2 regions of the Exiguobacterium sp. UBA3491 genome follow, and region 2 is predicted to be linked to the other one. Evidence: riboswitches for the same ligand, from Rfam matches in the RefSeq annotation. Region 2 holds a riboswitch; the other holds the start of a gene.
The links. A riboswitch is a leader RNA that binds a small molecule or an ion and turns the genes downstream of it on or off. The one in region 2 is predicted to bind FMN.

Region 1: another riboswitch for FMN. It lies ahead of ribD (bifunctional diaminohydroxyphosphoribosylaminopyrimidine deaminase/5-amino-6-(5-phosphoribosylamino)uracil reductase RibD); the one in region 2 lies ahead of B4F99_RS10525 (ECF transporter S component).

The regions. Positions count from the first base shown of each region.
Region 1 covers NZ_DFQK01000021.1:90,535-96,428, forward strand. The annotation lists gene B4F99_RS07440 (methionine ABC transporter ATP-binding protein) at 1-793, shown strand, start outside; gene B4F99_RS07445 (methionine ABC transporter permease) at 783-1,433, shown strand; gene B4F99_RS07450 (MetQ/NlpA family ABC transporter substrate-binding protein) at 1,453-2,271, shown strand; gene B4F99_RS07455 (M20 family metallopeptidase) at 2,294-3,499, shown strand; FMN riboswitch at 3,683-3,827, shown strand; gene ribD (bifunctional diaminohydroxyphosphoribosylaminopyrimidine deaminase/5-amino-6-(5-phosphoribosylamino)uracil reductase RibD) at 3,986-5,026, shown strand; gene ribE (riboflavin synthase) at 5,011-5,637, shown strand; gene ribA (GTP cyclohydrolase II) at 5,637-5,894, shown strand, end outside.
Region 2 covers NZ_DFQK01000028.1:138,078-143,971, reverse strand. The annotation lists gene B4F99_RS10550 (NAD(P)/FAD-dependent oxidoreductase) at 1-219, shown strand, start outside; gene B4F99_RS10545 (GNAT family N-acetyltransferase) at 461-952, opposite strand; gene B4F99_RS10540 (GNAT family N-acetyltransferase) at 949-1,452, opposite strand; gene B4F99_RS10535 (NAD-dependent epimerase/dehydratase family protein) at 1,449-2,315, opposite strand; gene B4F99_RS10530 (HesB/IscA family protein) at 2,434-2,784, opposite strand; FMN riboswitch at 2,896-3,038, shown strand; gene B4F99_RS10525 (ECF transporter S component) at 3,194-3,760, shown strand; gene B4F99_RS10520 (YuzB family protein) at 3,837-4,070, opposite strand; gene B4F99_RS10515 (NAD(P)/FAD-dependent oxidoreductase) at 4,163-5,215, shown strand; gene B4F99_RS10510 (DUF1462 family protein) at 5,257-5,553, opposite strand; gene B4F99_RS10505 (NifU family protein) at 5,664-5,891, shown strand.

The DNA.
Region 1 (5,894 bases), on a different contig from region 2:
AGCAAAACAACGGATCGGGATGATCTTTCAGCACTTCAATCTGTTGAATGCGAACACGGTCTTTACGAATGTCGCGAAACCACTCGTTCTCGCAGGCGTCAAGAAAGACGAAATTCGCCGCCGGGTGACGGAGTTACTCGAATTCGTCGATCTCGCGGACAAAGCAGATCATTATCCGGATCAATTGTCGGGTGGGCAGAAACAGCGCGTTGGTATCGCCCGGGCACTCGCGACGCAACCTTCCGTCCTTTTATGTGACGAAGCGACGTCAGCACTTGATCCCCAAACGACACATCATATTCTTCAGTTATTAAAGCGGATCAATGCCGAGTACGGGATAACGATTCTCTTGATCACCCACGAGATGGGCGTCATCCGGGAGATTTGCGACCGGGTCGCCGTCATTGAAGCTGGAAAGTTGATCGAGTCAGGAACGGTCTTTGATGTCTTTTCAAACCCGCAGACTGAGACAGCGAAAAATTTCGTTCGCTCCGTCATGCATGACGAGATTCCAGCGTCGATTCGTCAGTTGATCGAGTCCCGGAATGCGAATCCAATCTATAAGATTCACTTCCTTGGACATCACACCGGACAACCACTCTTATCGCAAGTCGCAAAACGCTTCGACGTCGATGTCAACATCCTGCACGGTAGCATCACGGAGTTGCAGGAGACGCCGTTCGGCACACTACTCGTCGAGTTGATCGGTGAGACGGCTGAAGTGAAACGGGCCTTACAGTACATCGATCAGGCACAGGTGACCGTCGAGGAGGTGCTTGCTGATGCTAGTTAACTATAGTGATATCTGGACAGCATTTTTGCAGACGATGACGATGGTGTCAGTGTCGTTACTGTTTTCAACTCTGATCGGCTTACCCCTCGGCATTCTACTCGTCGTCACCCGGAAAGGGGCATTGCTCGAGAACGTCCCGCTGTTCACATTTTTCAACAGTATCGTCAATATTTTCCGCTCGATTCCGTTCATCATCTTACTCGTCGCGATCATCCCGTTGACGCGCTTGATCGTTCAGACATCGATCGGAACAGAAGCCGCAATCGTTCCGCTCGTCTTTTACGCTGCACCGTACATGGCGCGTCTGATCGAGAGTTCTTTACTCGAAGTCGATAAAGGCGTTCTTGAAGCAGCAGAAGCGATGGGCGCGACACCGTTTCAAACGATTTTCCGCTTCCTCCTACCGGAAGCACTCGGTTCACTCATCCTGAACTTAACGATCGCAACAGTCGGCTTGATCGGGGCGTCGGCGATGGCAGGCGCCATCGGTGGTGGCGGTTTGGGTGACTTAGCAATTACTTACGGCTATCAACGGTTTGATACGAAAGTCATGATCATCACGGTCGGGATTCTCGTCATCTTAGTCCAAGGCTTACAGACGACAGGCAACATCGTCGCACGAAAAATCAGAAGACATTAATCAAGGGAGCGATTCAGCCATGAAAAAAGCAGTAGCAATTGGAGCAACACTCACGACGATTTTATTTGCCGGGTGCGCAGCATCAGGAGAAGACGAAAAGACGATCAAGCTCGGTGTCAGCGGTTCAGACACACAAGTTTGGGATTATGTCGCGAAAAAAGCAGAGAAGGAAGGCATCAAAATCGAACTCGTCAAGTTCTCCGATTATGTCCAGCCGAACATGGCACTGGCTGAGGGTGAGATCGACGCCAATGCCTTCCAGACGATTTCCTACTTCAACGCTTTCAAGAAAGAACATAACTTGAAGCTATCGCCGATTGCGACGACTGTCATCGCACCGATGGGGATCTACTCGGATAAATACAAGGATGTCAAAGACATTCCAACTGGCGGAAAAATCGCTGTTCCGAACGAAGCGACGAACATGGGACGCGCCCTCTTGCTACTGCAAGAAGCCGGTCTGATCAAGTTACCGGACGACTTTGATGGTAACGGTTCAGTCGATAAGATCGTCGAGAATCCGAAGAAGCTGAAAATCGTTCCGATCGTCGCCGGGCAAACGCCACGCGTCTTACCGGACGTCGCGGCATCAATCATCAACAATGGCATCGCCGTTGACGCTGGCTTCAACCCGATCAAGGACTCAATCGTTCATGAGAACGAGACAGCAAAACCATACATCAACATCATCGCAACACGAACAGAAGACAAGAACAAAAAAGAACTGAAAAAAATCGCGTCGCTGTATCAACAAAAAGATGTCGCGGCCTTCATCAAAAAAGAATACAAAGGCAGTACGATCCCGACGTTCGTTCCACTGAGCGATATCGGCGAATAATTTCAAAAGGAGAGTGGACAGTATGACGACACCAGTACGCACGACATGGGTAGAGACGATTGAACAGGACATCGAACAAAAACGAGAATCGTATCTTGAGACAAGTCACCGAATTCATGCAACGCCGGAAATCGGGAACGAGGAATTCTTTGCTTCGCGGCTCCATGCGGAGCGTCTAACAGCGGAAGGTTTTACAGTAGAACTCGGCGTCGCGGGGCACGATACCGCGTTCTTCGCGAAGAAATCGAGCGACCGACCAGGCGCAACGATTGCCTTTCTTGCTGAATACGATGCGTTGCCGGGTATTGGTCACGCGTGCGGTCATAATATCATCGGCACGACGAGCGTCGCAGCAGCGATCGCGCTCAGTAAAGTGCTCGATGAAGTCGGCGGGAGTGTCGTTGTCCTTGGAACACCAGCCGAGGAAGGTGGACCGAACGGTAGTGCGAAAGGCAGTTTCGTCAAACATCAGTTACTGGAAGGGATCGATGCGGCCTTGATGGTCCATCCGTCGGGACAAACGCGGATCACGGGATCCTCGCTTGCGGTTGATCCGCTCGATTTTGCCTTTACGGGTCGTCCGGCGCACGCAGCGGCGTCACCGGAAGAAGGCATCAACGCCCTCGACGCTGTCATTCAACTCTTCAACGGAATCAATGCTTTACGTCAGCAGTTACCAGACGATGTCCGGATCCACGGGATCATCACGCATGGTGGCGATGCGCCGAACATCATTCCGGAATACGCAAAAGCACGTTTCTTCATCCGGGCGACGACACGGGAACGACTGAATGCCGTCACGGAAAAAGTCAAAGCCGTTGCCCAAGGCGCGGCACTCGCGACCGGGGCGACGCTTGACGTCATCGCGTTCCAAAATGAAGTCGATAACCTTGTCTTCAATCGGACGTTCGACCGTCTGTTCCAAGAAGAAGCAGAGGCGCTCGGCGAAACGGTCCATTTAGACGAACGACCGGGGCTTGGATCGACGGACGCGGGTAACATCAGTCAAGTCATCCCGACAATCCATCCGTATATCAAGATTGGTCCGGACGATCTCGTCGCCCATACAGAAGCATTCAAAGAAGCAGCCCGTTCGGAAGAGGGGGATGAAGCGTTGATCGCAGGCGCTAAAATCCTCGCACGGACAGCACTTCGCGTCCTCGCTGATGAACGGACACGCGGAGCGATTGCCCAAGAATTCCACGACCGGAAGAACGGGTATTTGTAACCGGAACACAATGACTGGACGCACTGATATCAGGTGCTCCAGTCGTTTTTAGTATCCAGTCGATCACGAATTGGGGAGGGGTAACAGAAGTGGAACGAAATCATAAAAGAGCCAAGACCGAAACATTTGCGCTTTGTTTTCTTGAAAAAGATATGCTAGGCTAAAGTTGTATAACTCAATAATCCAGTTCTTCGGGGTAGGGTGAAAATCCCAACCGGCGGTGATGCGATCGATCGATCGACGAGCCCGCGACCCGTGATGTACGCATCATGGCTGACTTGGTGAGATTCCAGGGCCGACGGTAAAGTCCGGATGGGAGAAGAACGAAACGACGCGATTCAAGCTGTTTTCTGAAAAAATGTTTTCAGGAGATGGTGTCTTTCTGCATGCAAAAAAGCAGAAGGCGAACCGTGTATTTCGTGAACCCTTCTATACAGACGCCCCTTTTTCAAGGGGCGTCTTTTTTATTTGAAAGGAGCGAACGCGATGTCACAGATGATGAGTTATGCCATGCAATTAGCACATATGTTAAACGGACAAACAAGTCCGAATCCAAGTGTCGGCTGTGTCATCGTCAAACAAGGACGCATCATCGGTTTTGGTGCGCACCGGTTTGCCGGTGGTCCGCACGCGGAAGTCGAAGCCTTGCGAATGGCAGGAGAGGCCGCCCGTGGTGCTGATCTCTACGTGACGCTCGAGCCATGCAACCATCATGGTAAGACACCACCATGTACGGAAGCGATTCTACAAGCCGGGATCAAACGGGTTTTCGTCGCAACGGAAGACAAACATGCGATTGTCGCTGGTTCAGGGATCAAACGGCTTCAAGACGCGGGAATCGAAGTCGAAGTCGGCTTGTTACGGCATGAAGCGGAAGTCCTCTACGAGACATTTTGGAAAACGATCGAACGGAAACGTCCGACCGTGACCGTCAAAATCGCTCAGACGATGAACGGGATCGCGGCAACGGGGGAACAGCGCTGGATCACGTCAGAAGAAGCACGCGCGAATGGTCGCGCCCTGCGTGGTCGTCATGATGCGATCCTCGTCGGAAGTGAAACGGTGCTCGTCGATGATCCAGCACTGACGTTACGCGCAGTGTCAGGCATCGAGCCGATTCGAGTAATCGTCGATCGCCGTGGTCGGGTGCCAGAGACCGCGCAAGTCTTTTGCGATGGAAAAAATCCAACGTACTGGCTGACGAGTGTTCCTCGGATAAGTCATGATCAAGTGACGGTGCTCGTCGGTGAATATGAGACGCCGGAAGCGATTCTTAAACGCTTATACGAACAAGACATCCGCAGCGTTTTGATTGAAGGTGGACCGACGATTCAATCCGCAGTCTTTGAAGCAGATCTCGTCGATCGGATTGAAGTCTACCAAGCCCCGTCGATTTTTGAAGGGACTGCCTGGAACGGACGACATGATATCGAAGAACGTTTTCAAATCGATCAGATTGAAATGGTCGGACCGGATCTCCATCTGACGTACATCCGAAAGGAGGAGACGATATGTTCACCGGATTGATTGAAGAAGTCGGGACCTTAAAACGAAAGATTCCGCGACCGAATGGATTAGCACTTGAAATCGAAGCGCACCGGGTGCTCGAAGGAACGAAGATTGGTGACAGCATCGCCGTCGACGGGATTTGTTTGACGGTCACGTCAATGAGCCCAACCGGTTTTACGGCGGATGCTGTCCATGACACGATCCGTTCGACAGCACTCGGCACGTACCGGGTCGGAAACCCGCTGCAACTCGAACGGGCGATGCCGGCAGACGGTCGGTTCGGCGGACATTTCGTCAGTGGGCACATCGACGGGACGGCACGACTAATCAGTCGGCGACCGGACGGAGAAGCGATGGTGTACACGTTTGATGTCGGATCGTGGCAAAAGTATTGCATTCCAAAAGGATCAATCGCGATCAACGGCACGAGCCTGACCTTGCAACGCGTCACCTCGGAAACGATCTCGATTTCATTGATTCCGCATTCCCGTCAAGTGACGACGTTTGATCGATTGGCAAGCGGCGCAGTCGTCAACATCGAGTGTGACATGATGGCGAAACATCTCTATCATTTCACGCAACATGAGAAACAGACGGACTGGGCAGCATTCTTAGGAGGCGACATGTAATGAACGGATTCGACTTGATTGAAGACGCGATAGAAGATTTAAAGAACGGACGACCGATCATCGTCTGTGATGATGAGGATCGTGAGAATGAGGGCGATCTCGTCATGCTCGCAGAACACGCGACACCGGAAAATATCAACTTCATGATTACGTATGGAAAAGGGCTCGTCTGTGTTCCGGTTAGTCCACATGTGGCAGAACGATTACATCTTTCGCCGATGACGGACAATAATACGGACCCGCACGGTACGGCGTTC
Region 2 (5,894 bases):
CGCAATTCGATTCGCGTCAACTCGAAGATGGAGACTGCGATTCCAGGCGTCTTCGCTTGTGGAGATATTGCGACTTACGAAGGACGCGTCAAATTGATCGCAACAGGCTTCGGTGAAGCACCGATTGCCGTCAACCAGGCGAAACTTCTTGTCGATCCATCGGCTCGTCACCCGCAACACTCAACGAGTCTGTTCGAAAAAGTAACGAATCATTCTTGAGATAAATGAATGGCTGCAAACAAATAAGAGGTCGAATTCCGGATGACATACCGGAGTCCGATCTCTTATTTTGATGGAATCACATCTAGGACGTGACCAAACATCTTTGACTCCTACAGGAAAAGGAAGCACGATGTGTGCTTCCGTCAGGGATAAGGAAGACCCGACAGATCACATGGAATGGGAACTGGCGCGGCTTACATCCCGCCTGAGGAAAGCGAAGATGTTGAAACGTCCGATTTCATACGAATGATCTTTTAACAGGCATCCGATAAACCCGTTGCACGAGTTCGATCCCACCTCGCTCAATCATCGATTCTTCGAAGACCTGACCACCGAATCGCTCGTAAAACTGGCACGCCGGATTATCCCGCAAGACAGAAACCTGCATTGCCTCGTATTCCGCCAAGTCCTCGATGATACGTTGAAACAATGCCTTCCCGAGCCCCTGCCCTTGAGAAGCTCGCAAAACATAAATCGCGTAGAGTTCTCCTTCACGCGCATCCCTTCGATTTGGTCCACCTTGCGCGAAGCCAACGACTTCGTCTTCTAACTCCACAACATACACACGCTGATCGATTAACGCCTGCTCCCATTGTTTCGTCCGTTTCGCGTAAGACAACTGTGCTAAATAAGAATCAGGGATGATCCCTTGATACGTCTCCCGCCAGACATCGATATGAACGCGCGCAATGGTCGACGCATCTTCAAGACGTGCTTCACGAATTCTCATAATGGGATGATGAAGCGACGTGTCTCGCGTCCATTATGAACAGTCGGCTCAATTTCTCGTCCGCCGTTCGCTAAGATGACACGACGTGATGCTACATTATCAACGCCACACGTCAACAGCACTTGATTGAGTCCACGTTGCCGTGCTTCTTCTAGCGCTAAACGAAGCCCGGTCGTCGCATACCCTTTCTGACGCTCGGATGGTCGGATGCCGTATCCGATGTGTCCGCCGTACAACTTCAAGTTCTCCGTCAAATCATGCCGGAAGTTCAACGCGCCGACGATTCGTTGTCCGTCGACCATCCAGTACGTCGAATGGGTGACGAGCCCCGGTCTGACCGTTGTCTCCATTTCCTTCAGTTCCGCAAAATAAGCGCCCAGTGGTTCATACGTATCCCCGACTGCTTCCGGCACGATCGTTTCGCCCGACTTTCGCCAGTCTTCTAAAAAGGCGCGGTATTCTGTCTCCCATGCGAGGGTTGGTTTTATCAACTGCATCATTGGTGATTACGCACCTCCTCTTCAATCAAACGATCGAGCCAGTCATCGACATGTTGGAACAGATAGCCCGCTTGTTTCGCAGCTGTCGTATCCATATAGAAATCGCGTTCTGGCGCAAGTGGCGATTCCTCCTCTCCTTTTGCGACGAGTTGACTCGTCGTTCCTGCGACACGGTCGATTTTATCCATCAAATCTTGAATCGATAAGACACCGTCACTTGCAGCGTTAATCGGTCCCGTCAGTTCCGAGCGACCACACCACTCCAAAAAGGCAGCGGCTTCGTAACTTGAGATATACGCCATCTTCGCGTATGTGTTTTCAGCAACGATCGGACGCCCGTCAAGCGCCCGCTTGATATGAAAGACGAGTCGTTCCGTATAATCATCTGGTCCGAGGACAACTGGGAATCGAACGGCAACGACAGGGAATGTCGCGCGTTGGAAGAAATAACTCTCCGCTTGGCGCTTCCCTTCACCATATCCGTGTTCCTTCTCAAGATCATATTTCCCGGGAAACGGATTGTAGGCGCGTTCCGAAATATTCGCACCACCGTCTTCATAAACAGACATCGTCGACGTCAACACGTAGCGTCCGACTTTCCCTTCAAATGCGTCGATCGCGAGCTTTGCTTGATACGGCGTGAAGCAGATGTTGTCATAGATGACATCCCAGTGCTGTTGGCTTAAATCCTTCATCGTACTACTTGACGTCCGGTCTCCTTTAAAAAATGTCAAGCCCTTCGCGACCGGTGGAGTATGCTCACCCCGTGTGACGATCGTCACATCATCCCCCGAATCGGCTAAACGAATTGCAAGCCGGCGTCCGAAATAGCGTGTTCCCCCGAAGATCAATACTTTTCTCATCCTGAAGCCCTCCCTATTCGTAGTAGCATTCACTCTCTTAAATATTTCGAGTCAATGGAGCAGGTCTCCTGTTTGCAGGCAATAAAAAAATCGTGGACGATGTCCACGATTGGATTCATTAACAGCCACCCGGTGTCCCGGCATTCGTTGCCGTCCGGAACGAAGTCCCGCAACCGCATGTTGCGATGGCATTCGGATTCGTGATCGTGAATCCGCCACCAAGCATTGACTGTTTATAATCGATTTCCAGTCCTTTGACGACCGGGTAATCTTTTTCGTCCACGATGACGGTCACGCCGTGCTGTTCAAAAACGAGATCCGTTTCTTTTTGTTGATCGAATCCCATTCCGTACGACAGACCACTACATCCACCACCTTGGACGAGCATCCGAAGATTTCGTTCATCTGCTGGTGCCTGCGCCATCATGTCCTGGACTTGTAGCGCTGCTGCCTCCGTTAAATGGATCATGTCATCACCTTCCTTTTCTTTAGTATACGCAACTTCTGAGCGAATCGAAACCTAGTTGCTTGAAACTATCTTGAATTCGTTGTATAAATGGTATGTACAATAAAATAATCGTTCCATCTTCAGGGCAGGGTGAAATTCCCGACCGGCGGTAAACAACTCTTCTTAAGTTGAAGCCCGCGAGCGAATAGGGCGCTATTTGCTGATTCTGTGTAATTCAGGAGCCGACAGTACAGTCTGGATGGGAGAAGATGGCGGCATGAGTTTGAATTTGATCGATTTTTGCAACAATCGATTAGGTTTATTTAATGCGGACTTCTCCCCTGTTGATCTCATCAATAGGGGTTTCTTTATGGACGCAGTCATGCCAATACTTCATCGAGAGGAACGAGCAAAAGGAGACAATACTCGTATGAAACGCACACAAAAAATGGTCACTCTGTCAATGTTAGGTTCAATCTCATTTGTTCTTATGCTTATCAATTTTCCACTACCGTTCTTACCGAACTATCTGAAGATCGACTTCAGTGATGTTCCTGCTCTTGTCGCAGCGATCATGTTCTCACCGGTCGCAGGTGTCATCGTCGAAGCATTGAAGAACGTGCTATACTACATCTTCCGCGGAAGTGGTGTTCCGGTCGGAGAATTCGCGAACTTTGCTGCTGGCGTCGCATTCGTGCTTCCTGTCAGCTGGTTCTACCACAAAAAGAAATCAACACAAGGTCTCGCAACTGGTCTCGTCGCTGGTACGATCACGATGGCACTCGGTCTTGCGATCCTCAACTATATCTTGATCCTTCCAGCGTATGCATGGTTCCTCGGTATGGATTACATGGCGGATCCAGCTGTCAAATGGACAGCGATCACAGCCGGTATCTTACCGTTTAACGTCATCAAGGCCTTGTTCATCTCGGCACTCTTCATTCCATTGTTCTTGAAACTACGCCCATGGATGATGCGCCGTCAACAATCTGCCTGATCCGAAAAGCTGCGCCCGCTGACGGACACGAATCCCCTCGTTCAGACGAACGAGGGGATTTTTTGGCTGTCCGTGCTCACAGCTCATTCTCTTCGATTTTCAGGTAAATCTTTTCAAGCAATTCTTCCGGCGTTTCACCTACGACGGTCTCACCATCTACGAGACAAAAATGGTCAAGCGAACAAATCCCGCAATAACCAAGGCAACCGTATTCGACGACGTCAACATTCGGGTCACGTTCAAGTTGCTCCATGACGACCTGTGTACCAGCCGCTAAGTTACTAATACAAAATTCAATAATCGGATTCACTTTTTTTCCTCCTTCAAGCAGGAAACGACCTGCCTCATGTCGTATTATACAAGGTCAGACTGATTTAGGGGAACTAAGGGGGATTTTACGTTATGAAGCAATTGATCGTACTCGGCGGAGGTTATGGTGGAATGCGGATTTGTGAGCGATTCAAGGACGAGGAAGTTGCCGTCACGCTCGTCGACCGTCTACCGTACCACGCACTCAAAACGGAATACTACGCACTCGCAGCAGGTACATTATCAGATCGGGATGTCCGGATTGAATTTCCGGAGGGGAAACATCTTACCTATAAATATGGACATGTCATCAAAATCTCACCAGAGACGAATACAGTCCATCTGCAGGACGGATCAGAATTATTCTATGATGACTTAATCATCGCCCTCGGTTGCGAGGATAAATACCACAACATTCCGGGTGCTCAAGAATTTACATACAGCATCCAGACACTAGAAGAATCACGGAAGACACAACAAGCGATTTATGGTCTGTCACCGGGATCCGTTGTCTCGATCGTCGGTGCTGGTCTATCTGGTGTCGAACTCGCCAGTGAACTACATGAGAGCCGGAAGGATTTGACGATTCGTCTATTCGACCGCGGTCCATCCGTCTTGTCGTTCTTATCCGATAAAGTCTCGTCTTACGTTCAGGAATGGTTCGAGGAACATGACGTTGAAGTCATCAACAACTCGAATGTCACGCTCGTCACAGCGGACGATGTGCGAAACGGCGACGATACGTATCCATCCGACTTAACGATTTGGACAGCTGGTACGCAGCCGGTCAAAGTTGTACGCGATCTCGGCTTTGCTGCGGATAGTGGCGGTCGGATCAAATTGACGGAACATCATCACGTACCGGAATACGATAACGTCTTCGTCATCGGTGATTGTGCAAGTCTACCATATGCACCAAGTGGTCAACTCGCAGAACATCAGGCAGAACAAGTCGTCGATGTCTTACAAGCCAAGTGGCAAGGAAAGAAATTACCGAAGCTGCCAGAAATTAAACTGCGCGGGATGCTCGGTTCACTCGGAAAATCAGACGGTTTCGGAATCGTCATGGGCAAGCAAGCACTGACGGGGAAAGTCCCACGTCTCTTGAAGTCCGGTGTCTTATGGAAACACAAAAAGATTAAATGAGCAAAAGAGGTGTCCCAAGCTTTGGGATACCTCTTTTTCGTTCATCCCGCCTGATTCAGCTTCGCATCGATTGCCGCTGTGATCGTCTTGAGTTTGACGTACCCCTCATCAATCATCTCATCATCGAGCACGATCAGTGGATAAAAATAGACATCCTCTTTCAGCGCTTCCGTCCATTGATCTGATGTTGCTGTCTCGAAATCAACATAGCGAAGCGTCATCGCTTGCTCATATTTCCGCCCGAGGACGGCTTGTAGCCAACTGAATGTCTCTTCCGAGCTAGGTGCCCCGACACAACTCGGACAGGTGACCGCTGTTCCGTAAACCGTGATTTCCATCTTGAAGTCCCCCCTTTTCAATTCACTCCTCTTTAGTATACAAGTTTTCCAGATTGAGAACATTTTTCAACCCTGTTACAATGAAACTATACGAAAGGATGTGTTTACGCATGGAAATGTTTGATCAAGTGAATGAAGTTCTTGAAAAATTGCGTCCGTTCCTTCTTCGTGATGGAGGAGACGTTGAACTCGTAGATGTAGAAGACGGAATCGTAAAACTCCGTTTGATGGGAGCTTGTGGTAGCTGCCCAAGTTCAACAATCACATTGAAGGCCGGTATCGAACGTGCCCTTCTTGAAGAAGTCGCTGGCGTCGTCGAAGTCGAACAAGTCTTCTAATAC